DNA from 3 places in the Kitasatospora sp. NPDC101155 genome. Region 2 is predicted to be linked to each of the others. Evidence: riboswitches for the same ligand, from Rfam matches in the RefSeq annotation. Region 2 holds a riboswitch; each other region holds the start of a gene.
The links. A riboswitch is a leader RNA that binds a small molecule or an ion and turns the genes downstream of it on or off. The one in region 2 is predicted to bind cobalamin.
Positions count from the first base shown of each region.

Region 1: linked by a shared signal. The riboswitch ahead of ACIRYZ_RS19645 (HoxN/HupN/NixA family nickel/cobalt transporter) and the one ahead of ACIRYZ_RS11745 (ribonucleoside-diphosphate reductase subunit alpha) in region 2 are both predicted to bind cobalamin.
Region 3: linked by a shared signal. The riboswitch ahead of ACIRYZ_RS43370 (cobalamin biosynthesis protein) and the one ahead of ACIRYZ_RS11745 (ribonucleoside-diphosphate reductase subunit alpha) in region 2 are both predicted to bind cobalamin.

Region 1 covers NZ_JBIWPN010000012.1:29,592-35,425, forward strand. Annotated here, with positions in the region: gene ACIRYZ_RS19620 (aminopeptidase P family protein) at 1-67, opposite strand, end outside; gene rpmG (50S ribosomal protein L33) at 297-461, shown strand; gene ACIRYZ_RS19630 (type B 50S ribosomal protein L31) at 498-746, shown strand; gene ACIRYZ_RS19635 (helix-turn-helix domain-containing protein) at 809-1,381, opposite strand; gene ACIRYZ_RS19640 (EamA family transporter) at 1,533-2,384, shown strand; gene ACIRYZ_RS19645 (HoxN/HupN/NixA family nickel/cobalt transporter) at 2,393-3,502, opposite strand; cobalamin riboswitch at 3,534-3,727, opposite strand; gene ACIRYZ_RS19650 (ArsR/SmtB family transcription factor) at 3,809-4,192, shown strand; gene ACIRYZ_RS19655 (hypothetical protein) at 4,262-5,834, shown strand, end outside.
Region 2 covers NZ_JBIWPN010000006.1:201,235-207,068, reverse strand. Annotated here, with positions in the region: gene ACIRYZ_RS11755 (glycoside hydrolase family 26 protein) at 41-1,495, opposite strand; gene ACIRYZ_RS11750 (hypothetical protein) at 1,633-2,790, opposite strand; cobalamin riboswitch at 2,992-3,135, shown strand; gene ACIRYZ_RS11745 (ribonucleoside-diphosphate reductase subunit alpha) at 3,326-5,746, shown strand; gene ACIRYZ_RS11740 (ribonucleotide-diphosphate reductase subunit beta) at 5,746-5,834, shown strand, end outside.
Region 3 covers NZ_JBIWPN010000076.1:11,465-17,298, reverse strand. Annotated here, with positions in the region: gene ACIRYZ_RS43385 (hypothetical protein) at 1-1,153, opposite strand, end outside; gene ACIRYZ_RS43380 (alpha/beta hydrolase family protein) at 1,833-2,969, opposite strand; gene ACIRYZ_RS43375 (helix-turn-helix domain-containing protein) at 3,105-3,797, opposite strand; cobalamin riboswitch at 4,004-4,135, shown strand; gene ACIRYZ_RS43370 (cobalamin biosynthesis protein) at 4,234-5,196, shown strand; gene ACIRYZ_RS43365 (cobyric acid synthase) at 5,193-5,834, shown strand, end outside.

The sequences.
Region 1 (5,834 bases), on a different contig from region 2:
CATCGGCCCCGGCCACACTGCAGTGCTCCCGCACCCGCTCCCGCCGCCCCGTGTACGCATCGGCCATGCGTCGAGCCTACGAACCCCCGGCCCGAACCGCCCGCCGAGCGCCCCCAGGGGGAGGGCGACGGTCGCGCGCCGCTGCCCGTTCTCGACCATCGGACCTTGCCCCGCGCGCCTCCGGGAATGGGCGGGGCGGAGTTCACGTTGAGGCCAGATGAAAACGACTTCCATTTCGGTGTACGGTTTCGACCCAGCCCCTCGAACCCGGCACCCGAGGCCCAGGAGGACACCCCATGGCCCGCAGCGAACTACGCCCCGTGATCAGGCTCCGCTCCACCGCCGGCACCGGCTACACGTACGTGACCCGCAAGAACCGCCGGAACGACCCGGACCGGATGGTCCTGCGCAAGTACGACCCGGTCGTGGGCCGGCACGTCGACTTCCGCGAAGAGCGCTGAACGAACACCCCGCAACCACCCCGGAGGAGCCCAGCCATGAAGTCCGGAATCCATCCCAGCTACCGCCCGGTCGTCTTCCGCGACAAGGTCGGCGGCCTCGCCTTCCTCACCTGCTCGACGGTCACCAGCGACCGCACCGTCGAGTGGGAGGACGGCAACACCTACCCGGTGATCGACGTCGAGATCTCCTCGGCGAGCCACCCCTTCTACACCGGCCAGTCCCGGGTGCTCGACACCGCCGGCCGGGTCGAGCAGTTCCGCCGCCGGTACGGCGACCGGCACTGACGACGAGCGAAACGGCGCCTCCCCGCCCGGGGGAGGCGCCGTTTCGGCGTCCGGAAGGAGCCTCAGCGCGGCGGCGGGACCGACACCACCATGGTCAGCCGCAGCGCCCGCTCCCCTGCATTGCGGTAGACGTGCGCGTACGAGGCGTCGAAGGAGACCGTGCTGCCGGCCGGCACCGGGTGGTCCGTGCCGTCGTGCACCAGGGTCAGCTCGCCCTCGTCGACCCGGACGATCTCCACCGTCCCGGCCGGGTGCGGCTCGGAGGAGTACTCCTCGCCCGGCTCCATCCGCCACTCCCACAGCTCCAGCGGCCCGGGCGCCTCGATCCCGTGCAGCAGGGTGCCGGTCCCGCCGCTCTCACCGCTCCAGAGCGGCACGGCCTGGTCGCCGGGGATGATCCGGACGTCCGGGCCCTCCTCGTAGTCGAGCAGCGTGGCGATGGAGACGCCGAGCGCGTCGCCGAGCCGGACCACGGTGGCCACGCTCGGGTTGGTGCGGCCCTGCTCGATCTGGACGATCATGCCGCGGCTCACCCCGGAGCGGGCGGCGAGGGCGTCCAGGGTGTGGCCGCGCTCGGCGCGCAGTCGCTTGAGGTTCCGGGCGAGGGCCTGGGAGACGAGGTCGGGGTCCGGCACGCGGGCAGTCCTCCGGTGTCCACAATACGGAAAGTGCAGAATATTGTTCGGCGAGGTGCAGCTCAGTGAACTACGCTGCCTTCTCGGCAACGAGTCCATCCGACTGTACTTCGGAGTGCATTGTGCTGTCCTCGATCTCCTGGCACCTCCAGTGACCGTCCTGCTCGCCCTCTCCGCCAGCCTGCTCACCGGCCTGGGCGACTTCGGCGGCGGCGTCCTCACCCGCCGACTGCCCGCGCTCGCCGTCGTGGTCGTCTCCCAGACCGCGGCCACCGTCGTCCTCCTCCTCGCGGTCCTGGCCACCGGCGGCTGGGCGGACGCCTCCCCCGCCCTCTGGTACGCCGTCGCCGCCGGGGTGATCGGCCCGTTCGCGATGCTCGCCTTCTACCGGGCGCTCGCGCTCGGCCCGATGGGCGTGGTGTCCCCGCTGGCCACCGTCGGCGTCGTGGTGCCGGTCGGCGTCGGGCTGGCGCTCGGCGAGCGGCCCGGTCTCGGCCAGGTGGCCGGGATCGCGGTGGCCGTGGCCGGCGTGGTGCTGGCCGGCGGCCCCGAGCGCGGCGGGCCGTCCGCCGCCCGTACGGCCCTGCTGCTCACCCTGGCCGCCGCGTTCGGCTTCGGCGCCAACATGGCCCTGCTCGCCCAGGCCTCGGCCGGCGGCGGGTTGCTGCTCGTGCTGTGCGTCCAGCGGCTCGTCAACGTCGCCGTCGGCGGCGCCGCGCTGCTGTTCGGCCTGCGCGGTACCGACACCTCCGGGCTGCTGCCCGAGCTGCGCGCCCGGCTGCCCCTGCTCACCGCCGTCGGGCTGGCCGACGTCGCCGGCAACGCCACGTACGCGATGGCCTCGCACAGCGGCTCGGCGGCGGTGGCCGCCGTGCTCGCCTCGCTCTACCCCGTGGTCACCGCGCTGCTGGCGCGCGGAGTACTCAAGGAGCGGCTGCGCCCGGTCCAGGTGGTCGGCGCCGGGCTCGCCGTCGCGGGCACGCTGCTGCTCGCGGCAGCGTGACCGACGGACTACTCCGCGGGCGTCCAGCGCTTCTCGACCCCGGCCAGCTTCCAGTAGGCGATCGCGATCGCCCACACCACCACGAACAGCCCGGCGATCGCGTACCCGACGTTGTCCAGCGAGATGTCCGCGATGAACCCGGTGACCGGGTCGGTCAGGTCGAGCTTCTCGTGCAGCACCCCGACCAGCTCGATGGTGCCGATGATGAAGGCCACCGCGATCGACAGCCCGGTGATGGTCAGGTTGTAGTACACCTTGCGCACCGGGTTGGAGAACGCCCACTGGTACGCGAAGTTCATGAAGGTCCCGTCCAGGGTGTCGAACAGGCTCATCCCCGCCGCGAACAGCAGCGGCAGGCAGACGATCGCGTACCAGGGCAGCCCGGCCGCCGCACCCGAGCCGGCCATCACCATCAGGGTGACCTCGGTCGCGGTGTCGAAGCCCAGGCCCAGCACCATGCCCACCGGGAACATCTGTCCGGGCCGGGTGATCGAGCGGGTCGCCCGGTTCAGCACCCGGGCCATGAAGCCGCGCGAGTTGAGGTGCTCCTCCAGCTGCGCCTCGTCGTACTTCCCGGCCCGCATCGAGCGGAACACCTTGAGGATGCCGACCAGCGCCGCCAGGTTGAGCGCGCCGATCAGGTAGAGGAAGGCGCCGGAGGCCGTGGTGCCGACCAGCCCGAGCCACTTGTGGGTGGCCGAGTCGTCGTCCATCAGCGTGTTCGCCAGCTGGGCGCCGCCCGCCACCAGGGCGGCCATGAGGACCACCATCGAGGAGTGCCCGAGGGCGAACCAGAACCCGACCGAGACCGGCCGCTTGCCGTCCGCCATCAGCTTGCGGGTGGTGTTGTCGATCACCGCGATGTGGTCGGCGTCGAAGGCGTGCCGCATGCCGAGGGTGTACGCGGTGATACCCAGGCCCACCCCGAAGACCTGGGTCCCGACCGCGTAGTTGTGCGGCGCGACCAGGAAGACGAGCGTCCCGAAGGCCACCACGTGCATGGCCAGGATCACCCCCATCAACCCGGCCGTGCGGATGGTGTCCTCGCGCTTCCACCTGAAGGTGGGCAGGACCGAGGGGGCCGCCTCCGTGGGAGTGGCGGTTTCGGGCAGGGTCATCTTCGGATCACGCTCCAGCACCTCGTGGAAAGACTTCGTGAGATGCCGTGGCCGGTCTCCTGGCTTACGGGGCTTCCGGACCCGCCTTCCCAGGCGCACGAGGCGCCCAGTGGCACGTGGGTTCGGACAACTCTCCCCCGATCACAGTGGCGAGGGCCGCTCCGGACTGGGACCCCTGAGGGTCCGTCACCGGTCTTCCCGAGCACCACGGCGGGGAACACCGTAGGGGCAGTCCACCACCCTCGCAAGGTTGCGCACCTGTGCAGGTGTCCAGGATCACAGGTCGTGAGCTGCCAGAATGTCCGCATGCATCTCGTACCGGCCGACCGCGCGGGCCACCGCACCATCGACGGCCACCGGGTCTGCGAGGCCATCGCCGCGATCGGCGACACCGCGCACGTCCGGTCCTGGGCCGAGCGGTTCTCCCTGCTCGCCGACCCCGGACGGCTCGCCCTGCTGCTCGCCCTGCACCGGGCTGGCCCGCTCGCCGTCAGCGACCTGGCGGTTGCCACCGGCATGCGCGACCCCGCCGTCTCCCAGGCCCTGCGACTGCTGCGCACGGCGGGCGTGGTCACCGGGGACAAGGACGGACGCGTGGTGCGCTACCGGCTCGTGGACGACAGCATGCGCCCCCTCCTCGACGAGTGCGCCGCCGGAGAACACCACGAACCCACCGCAGCGGCGGGCTGACCGACACTCGGGCCCGGCCGTCTCTCGCAAGGGGCCCCCGGGAGCGGCCCGGATGAGTACGATCATGAGGTGCCGTCCCACCCCCACGTCTGGCCCGCCGACCGCTGGAACACCCGCCCGGTCAAGGCCCGCGTGCTGGCGGTCGCCCGCACCCTCACCTCGGCGACCCGGGTCCTGGACGTCCTCACCCTGCTGAACCAGGACGGCATCGAGCGGTACTTCACCGTCAACCCCGGCTCCGCCTTCGCCGACCGCGGCCTCACCGACTACCTGCGCGACCTGCCCGGCTACACCGTGCTGGAGTGGGAGGACGCCGTCCGCCGCCGCTTCGACCTGGCCGTCGCCTGCGCCGTCCACGCCTCCATGCACCGGCTGGACGCCCACCTGGTCGTCCTCCCGCACGGCGCCGGCTACAACCGCCTGGTCACCGAGTCCACCGGCGACACGGTCAGCGCCGCGGGCCTGTCCCGCAACGAACTCACCCACCGGGGGCGGGTGTTCGTGGACGTCCTCGGCCTCTCCCACCCCGAGCAGCTGGACCGGCTGCGGGTCTCCTGCCCCGAGGCCCTGGACGTCGCCCGGGTCGTCGGCGACCCGTGCTTCGACCGGATCCTCGGCAGCGTACGCTCCCGGGACGCCTACCGCGCCGCACTCGGCGCCGTCGACGGCCGCCGGCTCGTCGTCGTCAACTCCACCTGGAGCGGGCACTCGTTACTCGGCCGCCGCCCCGACCTGCCCCGCCGCCTGGTCCGCCGGCTGCCCGCCGACGAGTACACGGTGGCCGTCGTGCTGCACCCCAACATCTGGAGCCGGCACGACCCCGAGACGCTGCTCGACGACGCCCGCCGGATGGGCCTGCGGCTGATCCCGCCGCACCAGGGCTGGCAGGCCGCACTGGTCGCCGCCGACTGCCTGATCGGCGACCACGGCTCGGTCTCCGTCTACGGCGCCGCCCTGGGCCGCCGCACCCTGCTGGTCGCCACCGGCGCCGCCGAACTCGACCCGCACTCCCCCAGCTACGCCTTCGGCCAGGCCGCGCCCGTCCTCGACCCGGACGGCGACCTCGCCGCCCAGCTCGAACAGGCCCTGGCCCGGGACCCGGCCGACCTCAGCGACATCACCGACCGCTCGCTCGCCCACCACGGCGAATCCGCCCGGCTGCTGCGCCCGCTGCTCTACTCCTTCCTGGAGCGCCTGGACGAACCCGAGGGCGAACCCGTCCTGCCGCCCTACCCCAAGCCCGTCCCGCGCCCCGGCGGCACCGACCGGCCCACCGCGTACGACGTCGAGGGCAAGAGCGAGGGGACGGAGGTCAGCCTGCGGCGCTACCCCTTCGACCCGAACGACCCCACCCCGCGCGGCTTCCACGCGCTCACCGACGACCACCCGGGCGACGCCCTGCGCTACACCGCCGAGGTCCTCGCCCGCACCGAGCCGCACGCCGAACACCCCGCCACCCACTGGCTCGCCGACACCGCCGCCGAACTCCCCGGCCTCGCCGTCGCGGTGGCCGCCCTCGGCCCGGCCCGCCACCTGCTCAGGCTGCACACCGGCCGGCTGCTGGAGGCCCTCGCCGAACGGGACTTCGGCCGTGCCGAGCCCGTTCTCGACCCGCTGCTGCTCGGCTCCGCCGTGGCCTCCT
Region 2 (5,834 bases):
CCGAGGAATCTCGGCGGGCCTCGCCGGACCTCGCCCGCCCTCAACGGACGTGCAGCCCGCCCCAGTCGATGCTCCCGCCGGACGGACCGGAGCCGCCGGTGATCGCCAGCGGGCTGTGGTAGGTGGCGTTGACGTCCGCACCGGAGTTGCGCGGCTGGTCCGGGGCCTGGTTGTTCGCGGTGAGCGACTGCCCCCAGACCGTCCAGATCGTCCAGGGCGTGCGCCGCAGGGTGTCCGGCTGGCGGGAGTTGACGGGCACGGCGAAGGACTCGGCCAGAATCCGCGGTTTGTCGTAGGCGGCGAGCCCGTCGTAGTAGCGCTTGGTCCACACCTCGCCGGTGCCGATCGGGTGCGCCGGACTGCCGCTGTAGTCGTCCACCCCGACCACGTCGACGTACTGGGCGCCCGGGTAGTAGTCCCACGGGTCCACGCCCGGGGCGCCGTCCCAGGACACCGGCGTCCAGGCGAACAGCAGGTTGTGCAGGCCCCTGGTCTCCACCAGGTACTTGTAGGTGATCTTCCACAGCGCCTGGTAGTCGGCCGGCTTCTGGCCCGCCCACCAGAACCGGCTGGAGCAGTCCTGGACGTTCATCTCGTGGTACGGGCGCAGCAGCACCGGCACGTCGTGGGCGGCCAGGTACTCCAGGTGGTCGGCCAGGTAGGACAGGTCGGTGATCAGCGCGCGGTACTCGGGGGTGTCGTGCGCGGCGTCCACGACCCGGCCGAACCAGCCCGGGTCCTTGGCCGCCGGGGAGTTCGAACAGAGCACCCGGTCGAAGGACTTGACGTCCGATCCGGGGTAGGGCTCGTGGAAGGACATGCCGACGATCCCGGCCGGGGCGCCGCCGTTGTCCGGCAGTTCGGTGCTGCTGCCGTCGCAGTTCTGCTGGACGCCGGAGCTGCCGTAGGTGCCGTCGTCGGCGCGCGGGTGGCCGGACCAGACGGCGGTCATCAGGTCGACGGCGTCGTCTGTGTACTGCCAGCCGGTCCGGCAGGTGGGCCAGCGGCCGGCCGAGTAGGAGCGCGGGTTGCCCACGCCCCAGGCGTTCTGGCCGTATCCGGGGCCGAGGTCGGTCTCCAGGAAGCCGGGCAGCCTGCCGGTGATGTCGGCGGCCTTCTTGTAGTAGTAGCCGACCTGCTTGGTGCCCCGGTAGTCGCCGTACTCGGGGTTGTTGCGCTCGTTGTGCGCCTCGACGTGCTGGCCGATCACCGTGCCGCCGCTCTGCCCGGTGCGGGCCTGGCTCTCCAGGTCCGCGAGGAACTGCTGGACGGCGCGGGCGTTCGGCGAGGCCTGTGGGTCCCGGGCCAGCAGGTCCCGGCCCACGTCCGGCGGCAGGGTGCGTCCGGGGGCGCCCACCGACACCGGTACCCGCGCGGGCTGTTCGCCGTCGACCCGGTCGTCCCGGCCGAGCAGCGCGAAGGTGCCCGCGACGACCACGATCCCTGCCGCGGCCAGGAGGGCGGGCTTGCCGCGCAGGGCACTGGGCAGGGCCACGACCGCTCCTCCGGTTGCTTGCCGGCACCGACCCCCACGGACGCAACCGGAACACACGTACGAATGACCCCTGAGAGCCTGCCACACTCCCCCGGCCCCGGCGAACGGATCCGCCGGCACCGGGGTGTCACGGCAGGTCAGCCGGCCGGGGTGGCCGCCGGCGTGCCCTGCGAACCGGGCGTGGCGGAGCCCGCCGCCTTGGCCCGCTGGAGCAGCTGGCCCTTCACGTGCTCGGCGAAACCGGAGGCCGCCGCGGTCGCGGTGGCATCGGGGGCGTTGCCGCCCTTCGCCGAACCCTCGACGGTGAAGTAGTCGTACCGGCCCAGGCTGCTGTGCGTGCTGGTGCAGCCGGGGTTGGCGCAGAACGCCGGGGCGCCGGGCGCCGGAAGGCCCTTGAGCTGGCCGGCGTAGTTCTTCACCGCGGTCTCGGCCTGGATCTTGTGGTCGAAGACCGCGACACCGACGGTCACCGCGCTGTCGCCGGAGACGTACGTCGCCCGGAGCACCTTCTGGCAGCCCTGGTCGCCGAGGATCTTGCCGAGACCGCCGGTGGTGGAGTTGCCGTCCCAGCAGGGCTGGTCCAGCGAGACCACGGTCCGGTTCCAGGTCGCGCCGTTGACCGTCACCTGCATCGCGGAGAACAGCGCCCCCGCGTCCTGCGGCGCCGGGTCGGTGGCGGCTTCCCAGATCGGCTTCGACGGGTCGTCCGTCTGGCCGCCCGGGGTCGCGCTCGCGCTCGACGGCCCGGGGGTCGGCTTGTTCGAGGCGGACGCGGTGGTGACCGGACCGACCTTCTTGGTGTCGTCCTTCTTGCCCATGAGCAGCACGCCGCCCGCGGCCAGACCACCCACCACGACGACGGCGGCCACGATGCCGATGACCCTCATCCGGCGCTTGCGCTTGCCGTCGGCCTCGTTGCGGTCCGCCAGCGCCTCCCAGTTCGGCTCGACGCGCTGCGGCGGCACGGGCTGCTGGGGCGGCTGCTGCTGCCACTGCGGCTGAGGGGCCGTCGGCTGCACCGGCTGCGACTGCGGCTGCGGCTGCGGCTGCGGCATCGGCTGGGGCTGGGGCTGCGCGACCGGCTGCGGCCGGGGCTGCGGCACCGGCGGGACGGGCTGCGAGAGCGGCTGCGCGGACGGCACCACCGGCCCGTACGAGGCCGGCGGCGGGCCGAAACCGCCGCTCGGCGGCGGCACCGGACCCGGCGCCACCGACTGCTGATTCTGTGCGCCCCCCGGCCCGGCGGGAGGCGTTCCCTGCGGCCCGTGCCCAGGTACGCCGGTTCCGTCGCTCATGCGCCCAGATCGTAGGGCATCCCCCTGACCGTCGATCCGCCCGGTGACCATTCCGTGCCGAAACCAGGACGCGGGCGTGTGGATCCGGGCCGCCCGAGGCGCGGATCCGGGCACCGGACGGGCACGAACCGCCACCCGCCCCGGTACCGCCGGTCATCGCGCCAACACACCACGCCGCACTACATGTGGTGCCACATCAGTGAGGCACCACTACATGTATGCTCGTTCCTGCTGTCGATGCAGGGGAACCCGGTGGGAATCCGGGACTGCCCCGCAGCGGTGTGCGGGCGGCTCCAGCAGCCGTGTCCGCGAGTCCGAGTACCTGCCGACGGCGTGCCCACGGCCCTCCCGCAGAGGCCGCGCCAGCACCAGCAGTACACCTCCGGGCCTCGCGGGCGGGCCGGGGAGACACCGTCGCGCGGCGCCGTTTGCGTTCGCGCCGTGCTCCCCTGCCCAGATCGGTCCGGTGCCACCCGATCACTGCCGCCGATCGCCGCCAGGAGAGAGCGCCTTGACCACCGCTGCCTCAGCCACCCTGCCCGCCCAGGGCTCCGGTACCGCCTTCACCGACCGGACGGTCTCCGACCCCGGCGGAGCGCTGCTGCGGCTTCTCACCGACCGGAGCGCCGACCTCACCGAGGTGGACCCCGGCCATGTCGCCGCCGCCGCGCTGCGCGGCCGCCACGCCGGCTCGGACTTCGCCGAGCTGCGCGGGCTGGCCGTGGACGCCGCCGCGTCGATGATCGCCGAGGACCCCCAGTACTCGAAGCTGGCGGCCCGCCTGCTCGCCCTGGAGATCGTCGACGAGGCGAACAGCCAGGGCTCGGTGTCCTTCTCCGCCTCGATCGCCGTCGGCCACGCCGAGGGCCTGATCGGCGACACCACCGCGGCCTTCGTCGCCAAGCATGCCGCCGCCCTGGACGCGCTGATCGACGCCGCTGGCGACGACCGCTTCGAGTACTTCGGCCTGCGCACCGTGCAGTCCCGCTACCTGCTGCGCCACCCGATCACCCGCAAGGTGATCGAGACCCCGCAGCACTTCCTGCTCCGCGTCGCCTGCGGCCTGGCGGTCGGCGACTCCGAGCAGTCGGTGCGCGAGGTGGCCGAGCTGTACGGCCTGATGAGCCGCCTGGAGTACCTGACCTCCTCGCCGACGCTCTTCAACTCCGGCACCCGGCACCCGCAGATGTCGAGCTGCTACCTGCTCGACTCCCCGCTGGACAACCTGGACTCGATCTACAACCGCTACGCGCAGATCGCCCGGCTGTCCAAGCACGCCGGCGGCATCGGCCTGTCCTACTCGCGCATCCGCTCGCGTGGCAGCCTGATCCGCGGCACCAACGGCAAGTCCAACGGCATCGTCCCGTTCCTGCGCACCCTCGACTCCTCGGTCGCCGCGGTCAACCAGGGCGGCCGCCGCAAGGGCGCGGCCTGCGTCTACCTGGAGACCTGGCACGCCGACATCGAGGAGTTCCTGGAGCTGCGCGACAACACCGGTGAGGAGGCGCGCCGCACCCACAACCTCAACCTGGCGCACTGGATCCCGGACGAGTTCATGCGCCGGGTCAACGCCAACGCCGACTGGTCGCTGTTCTCCCCCGCCGACGTGCCCGAGCTGGTCGACCTGTGGGGGGCCGACTTCGACGAGGCCTACCGCAAGGCCGAGCTGGCCGGCAAGGCCGTGCGCACCATCCCGGCGCAGACCCTGTACGCCCGCATGATGCGCACCCTGGCGCAGACCGGCAACGGCTGGATGACCTTCAAGGACGCCTCCAACCGCGCCGCCAACCAGACCGCGCTGCCGGGCCGCACGGTGCACTCCTCCAACCTGTGCACCGAGATCCTGGAGGTCACGGACGACTCCGAGACCGCCGTCTGCAACCTCGGCTCGGTCAACCTCGGCGCGCACGTGGCCGCCGGTGCCTCGGTCGAGGACCTGCTCGGTGCGATGGACTGGGAGCGGCTGGACGCCACCGTGCGCACCGCCGTCACCTTCCTCGACCGCGTGGTGGACATCAACTTCTACCCGACCACCGAGGCCGGCACCTCCAACTCCCGCTGGCGGCCGGTCGGCCTCGGCGTGATGGGCCTGCAGGACGTCTTCTTCAAGCTGCGGATCGACTTCGACTCGGCGGAGGCGAAGCAGCTGTCGACGCTGATCGCCGAGCGCATCATGCTCACCGCCTACGAGCGCTCCGCCGACCTGGCCGAGCAGCTGGGCCGCCACGAGGCGTACGGCGAGACCCGCGCCGCCCGCGGCGAGCTGCACATCGACCACTTCCCGAGCGCCGCCCCGCAGTGGGCCGACCGCTGGACCGCGCTGCGCGCCCGGATCGCCGAGACCGGCCTGCGCAACTCGCTGCTGCTCGCGATCGCCCCGACCGCGACCATCGCGTCCATCGCCGGCGTGTACGAGTGCATCGAGCCGCAGGTGTCCAACCTGTTCAAGCGCGAGACGCTGAGCGGGGAGTTCCTCCAGGTCAACCCGTACCTGGTGCGCGAGCTCAAGGAGCTCGGCGTCTGGGACCAGCAGACCCGTGACGCGCTGCGCGACGCCAACGGCTCCGTCCAGGAGTTCAACTGGCTGCCCGCCGAGGTGCGTTCGCTGTACCGCACGGCGTGGGAGCTGCCGCAGCGCGCGCTGATCGACCTGGCCGCGGCCCGTATGCCGTACCTGGACCAGAGCCAGTCGCTGAACCTGTTCATGGCGGCGCCGACCATCGGCAAGCTCAGCTCGATGTACGCCTACGCGTGGAAGGTCGGTCTGAAGACCACCTACTACCTGCGCTCGCGCCCCGCCACCCGGATCGCCCAGGCCGCGTCCGGCACCGCCCGCGCCGCCGCGCCGGTGCCCGCCAACACGATCCCTGTGGGCACCCCGACCCTCACCCCGGAGCAGGAAGCCGCCATCGCCTGCTCCCTGGAGAACCCCGAGTCCTGCGAGGCCTGCCAGTAATGTCCGACGACCGCGAGAAGATGCTGCTCGACCCCGGGTTCGAGCTGACCCTGCGCCCGATGCGCTACCCGTCGTTCTACGACCGGTA
Region 3 (5,834 bases), on a different contig from region 2:
GGCCCACCAGCAGCTCCGTCTCGCCGTGGTCGAGCACCGCGGCCGCGGTGTCCACCCACAGCCAGGCGGCGTCCTCGGCACCCAGCACGTCCGCCGGGGAGACGCCCTCGTCCGAGCGCTCCGCCAGCCACAGCAGCGCGTACGGGCGCAGCACCGGCTCGTCCACCGAGGCCCGCACCGCCTGCTCGGCCGGTCCCCCGGCCACCCGCAGCGCCTCGAAGGCGAGGCCGCGCACCAGCGCGTCGTCGCCCTGGGCCGCCTCCAGGAGTTCGGCCACCGCGCGGTCCGCCGGACGGGCCGCCACCCAGGCGCGGAACTCGGCCCGGGCCGGGCCCGGCGAGTAGTCCGCGCAGGCGTTCAGCAGCTCGAAGGCGCTCTGCTCGATGTGCCCGGCCGCGGTCTGGGCGACCGTGCAGATCTCCTCCAGCTTCGCCCGCACCGCCCAGTGGCCCAGCGGGGACAGCTCAGCGGCATCGTTCCTGCGCACCACGGCGCCGACCGCCGCCAGGCCGTCCAGCATCCAGTCCAGGACGGCGGCCACGTCGGAGGGCGAGGCCGGGGTGTCGATCTGCGGCTCGCGGCAGGTGCCGCGGACGGCGGAGACGGCCGAGGCGGCGTGCGGGACGGGCGACAGGCCGGGGCCGCCGAGGCCGGTACCGACCCTGCGCTCGTCCAGGCCGCGGCGCAGCAGCTCCAGCAGCTCGCTCTCGGCCACCGGGCCGTCCACCAGGTGCAGGAAGGACAGCAGCTGCGGGGCCTGGTCCACGGCCTGGCCGGCCAGGACGGCGAACACCCCGCGCAGCGCGGCGGGCGGCACCGGGGCGAGCAGCGTCCAGGCGTCGAACAGCCCGGACCAGCCGCGCACCACGGCCTCGTCGTCGTGCTCCCAGGCGTGCAGGCGCCAGCCGGGGCCGGCGCCGCCGTCCCGGGCCTCCACCAGGCCGACCAGCAGCGCCTGTCCCCAGGCCTTGGCGGCGGCGCCGACCGTCATGGCCAGTGCCCGGCCCGCCGCGCGGGCGTCCTCCGGGAGCAGCTCGCCGCGCTTGTCGACCTCGTCCAGCTCCCCGGCCCAGCGGGCGATCCGGACGGCGTCCACCAGCATCCGGCGGGCCAGCGGTGCGAGCTCGGCCGGCGCGGGGAAGCCGTCCGGCACGGGAACCCGGCCCCGCCCTGGCGCCGGCGCGGGCCCTCGTCGCCGGGGTACACCGGCCCCGCCCGGCCTGCCACCGGAGGGCCGGTGGGGTGTACCCGGGAGACGGGTCACCGTCGCACCGGTACCGATCGTCGGCGGGAGCGGGGCATCACGGTCGCGCGGGTTCCGAGACGTCACGTCGAGCAGTCTTCCCCTTGTACCGGCCTTCTGTCACATCCGGTTGTCCGTACGACCGGGAGACCGTGGACGGCACCTCCGCAAGATCGGGCAACAGTGGCAAACCGCCTGGCTGGAAACGTGTGGCGGGACCATGCCAGGGTTGCGGCCGGGCGTCGCGGTACTCGTTCGGCCTGTCACGCTGCGTGTCGGACGGGGGCGTACGGAGGCGCGGTGGGCGGGGATCCGGCCAGGCGGCGTCCGCCGGGGGACGGAGGTTTCGGCACGGGAAGTCCGCCGGGCCGACTTCTGGTACGCGAGCGGGAGCCGCGCCGGGGGCGCGATCCGGACAGCGAATCGAACGGGGGTCGCGTGGACGGCAGGGCGGAGCCGCGGGCGCCCCGGGCCGGTGGTGCTTCCCGGGGCGGCAACGGGCGGTCGGGTGGGCTGTCGCGGGGAAGTCGGATGGGCCGACCCTCACCCACAGGGCCAAATTTGGCCCCCGAAGCCGGGGCCGGCGCGGTCAGAGCAGGGGGGTGAGCCAGCGACGGAGGAGTTCGGTGTAGTGGTCGGGGGCGGAGTTCCACAGGGCGGCGTGGTCGGCGCCCGGGAAGGCCTGCAGGTTGACCACGTCCGGGCGGGCGGCCGCGAGGCGCTGGGCGGCGCCGAAGGGGGCTATCCGGTCGCTGGGGCTGTGCAGCACCAGGGTGGGGGCGTGCAGGTCCGCTCCCTCGGCGAGCCGGGCGAAGTCGGCGAGGTCGACGCCGGTGCGCCCCTCGGCGGCCAGGGCGCCCAGCTCGGCGGCGACGCCCGTGAAGCCGGCCCGGGCGGCGTCGCGGCGGGCGGAGGCGGGCAGGTCGAGGACGGGCGAGTCGAGGATCAGCCCGCTGATGGTGTGCGCCCACGCGGAGCGGGCCGCCGCGTGCAGGACCATGGTGGCGCCCAACGACCAGCCGTACAGGATCACCCGGCCCGCACCGTGGTCGAGCGCCAGCCGTATCGCCGACTCGACGTCGCGCCACTCGGTCGCGCCGAAGTGGCTCAACCCGTCCGGGGAGGCGGGGGCGCCCGCGTCGCCGCGGTAGGTGACGGCGAGGACGGGCAGGCCGAGGCGGTCGAGGACGGGCAGGACCGGGAGGGTCTGCTGGCGGTCGGCCTCGGTGCCGTGGACGAGGATCACCCAGGTACCGCGCTTGCCGTCGAGGTGCCAGGCCGGGAGGGCGCCCAGCTCGCCGTCGGCGCTGGTGTCACTGAAGGCCAGGCCGAGCGCCTCGGTGGGGTCGCCGAGCAGCACGCGGGGGGTGAAGTGCACCTCGGTGCCGGGCGTGAGGGTGCCCCGGTCCGCGCGGACGAGCCGCCGGGTGACGCCCTGCTCGTCGCTGTGCAGGATCTCCTCGACCACCGCGTGCCCGCCGCCCTCCCACTCGACGGCCCAGCGGCCGCGCCGCAGGCTCTCGGGGCGGCGGGTGAAGGTGACCCGGCCGGCGGCGAGGCTCTGCACCAGGATGGGCCCGGACTCCTGCACGGCCGCCCCTGGCCCCGCACCCGGCCCCGCGCCCGGATGGACCATCCGCTCGGAGGCCCGGCGGCCGATCACCAGGACGACGGCCCCGGCCCCGACGGCAGCGGCGGCCACGACCGCTGCGGTTCGCCAACGCATATCGTTCCCCGCTCTGCTTCACGGACCCGGACGGTGTTCGTACACCAGTTCACCAGGGTCGTGCTCCCCAGGCCACCGGAATGGGCCATCCGGGGAATGGGAAGGGAACCGGGGCACGGGGGAGGAAGAGGAGCCTCAGACCGGAACGGCCGTCGGCTGGGCCGCGAGCAGCTGCCAGAACCGGGGGGTGAGCGGCGGGGCGGGGATGCGGGGCACGCTGGGGGTGCCCCAGTGGGTGGGGACGTGGTGTTCCTGGTGGAGGACGGGGAGGACGGCTGCGAGGTCCGGCTCGGGGACGGGGACGAGACGGGCGAGGGCGCGCAGATGGGGCTGCCAGCGGCCGGCGACGCACTGGCGCAGCAGCCGGTCCAGGGCCTCGGCGCGGCCGGTGGCCTCGACCAGCTCGGTCAGCCGCAGGCCGAGGACCTGGGCGAGGGCGTGGGTCTGGTCCGGGTCGCCGTCCCAGTAGCCGGTCAGTTCGGCCTGCTGGTAGGCGGGCAGGGACATGCCGACGCGTTCGGCCACGGCCTCCTGGCCGAGTTCGCGGGCGATGCGGTGGTCCCGCAGGCGCGTCGGGCGCGCCCCCATCAGGTCGGCGGCGGGGCACCAGAGGGCGCGGGCGAGGGCGATGAGCTCGGCCTCGCCGGGCCTCAGGTCGCCGTTCTCCCAGGCGAGGACGTGGCCGAACAGCAGCCGTACGCCGTGGGCGGCCATACCCTCGGCGACCTGTTCGGGGGTCAGGCCGAGGCCGACCCGGTGGGCGCGTGCGGCCTCGGGCGAGAACGGCACCGGGGGCGGGGCGGCGGCGGGGGTCTTTCTGCGGCGCATGGCACCGAACGGTAGGCGCGGCCCTCGGCGCGCCCCCAGCCCCGGAACGCACGAAGCGGGACTGACGGGCCCTCCGCCGCGCTGGGCGATCGCACAGTGACGGCACCCGGCCGCCGTGCGGCCGCCGTGTGACCAACCCCTCCGTGACCTCGGTTGACGCGTGGATCGGCCGCGTGATGGGATCCTTGCGCCAAACGGAGGCATGGAGAGGAAGCCGGTGCGAATCCGGCGCGGTCCCGCCACTGTCACCGGGGAGCACGCTCGGAAGGTGTCACGGCGGGCCGTCAGAAGCCGCTGGAAGGCCCGGGGGTGCGTCCGACCCGGAAGCCAGGAGACTCTCGCCCCCGGTACGTCGATCCAGGGCGCGGACCCTGAGTGAGGACACGCACGCGATGCAGCCTGCCCCGCCCCATCGGACCCCGAGCTGCCCACCGCAGTGCGCCCGCTGACCCGCGCCGCCGCCTTCGCGCTGGGCGCCGTCGCGGGCTACGCCGTCGACGCCCGCTTCGCCGACCCCCGCCGCGGCCACCCCGTCGCGCTCTTCGGCAGCGCCGCGACCCGCCTCGAACGGCGCCTGTGGCGCGACGGCCGCACGGCCGGGACGGCGTACACGGCGCTGTGCGTGGGCGCGGTCACGGCCGGCACGCTGGCCCTGGACCGTACGGTGGGACGCCGTCCGCTGGGGCGGGCGGCACTGGCCGCGGCGGCGACCTGGACGGTGCTCGGCGGCACCTCGCTGACCCGGGAGGCGCGCACCATCGGCCGCTCCCTCGCCGCGGGCGATCTGACGGCCGCCCGGGAACGGCTGCCGCACCTGTGCGGGCGGGACCCGAGCGCGCTGGACGAACAGCAGATCGCCCGGGCCGTGGTCGAGTCGGTGGCCGAGAACACCGCCGACGCCGTGGTGAACGCCCTGACCTGGGGCGCCCTGGCGGGCTCGCCGGGCCTGCTGGCCTTCCGCGCGGTAAACACCCTGGACGCGATGGTGGGCCACCGCTCGCCCCGCTACGCCCGCTTCGGCTGGGCCTCGGCCCGGCTGGACGACGTGGCCGGCTGGCCGGGCGCCCGGCTCACCGCGTTGCTGACGGTGGCCGCCGCACCCGAGCCCCGGACCGCCTGGCGGGTCTGGCGGCGGGACGGCTCCGCGCACCCGAGCCCGAACGCGGGCCAGGCCGAGTCGGCCTTCGCCGGCGCGGTGGGCGTGCGGCTGGGCGGGACCTTGCAGTACGGGGAGCGCGTGGAGCACCGGCCGGTGCTGGGCGCAGAGTTGCGGCCGGTGACGGTGGACGACATCGAGCGGGCCTGCACGCTGTCCCGGCGGGTGGGCGCGCTGGCGCTGGGTACGACGGTCGCGGGGCACGTCCTGCTGCGGCTCCTGATGAAGAGGGGTGGGGCATGACGAACGCGCTGCTGGTCGCCGGGACGACCTCGGACGCGGGCAAGAGCGTGGTGACGGCCGGGATCTGCCGCTGGCTGGCCCGCCAGGGCGTGCGGGTCGCGCCGTTCAAGGCACAGAACATGTCGCTGAACTCCTTCGTCACCGCCGACGGTGCCGAGATCGGCCGCGCCCAGGCGATGCAGGCCCAGGCCGCCCGGGTGGAGCCGGAGGCGGCGATGAACCCGGTGCTGCTCAAGCCCGGCGCGGACGGCCGCAGCCAGGTGGTGCTGCTCGGCCGGCCGGTGGCCGAGGTGGGCGCGCTGGACTACCGGGAGCGCAAGCCCGTCCTGCTCGAACGCTCCCTGGAGTGCCTGGCGGACCTGCGCCGCCGCTTCGACGTGGTGGTCTGCGAGGGCGCCGGCTCGCCCGCCGAGATCAACCTGCGCGACCGGGACATCGCCAACATGGGCCTGGCCACGGCCGCCGGACTGCCCGTCGTGGTGGTCGGCGACATCGACCGCGGCGGGGTCTTCGCCGCGATGTACGGGACGCTGGCGCTGCTGTCGGCCGAGGACCAGCGGCACGTGGCGGGCTGGTTCGTCAACAAGTTCCGCGGCGACGCGCGGCTGCTGGCGCCCGGGCTGGAGATGCTGCACGAG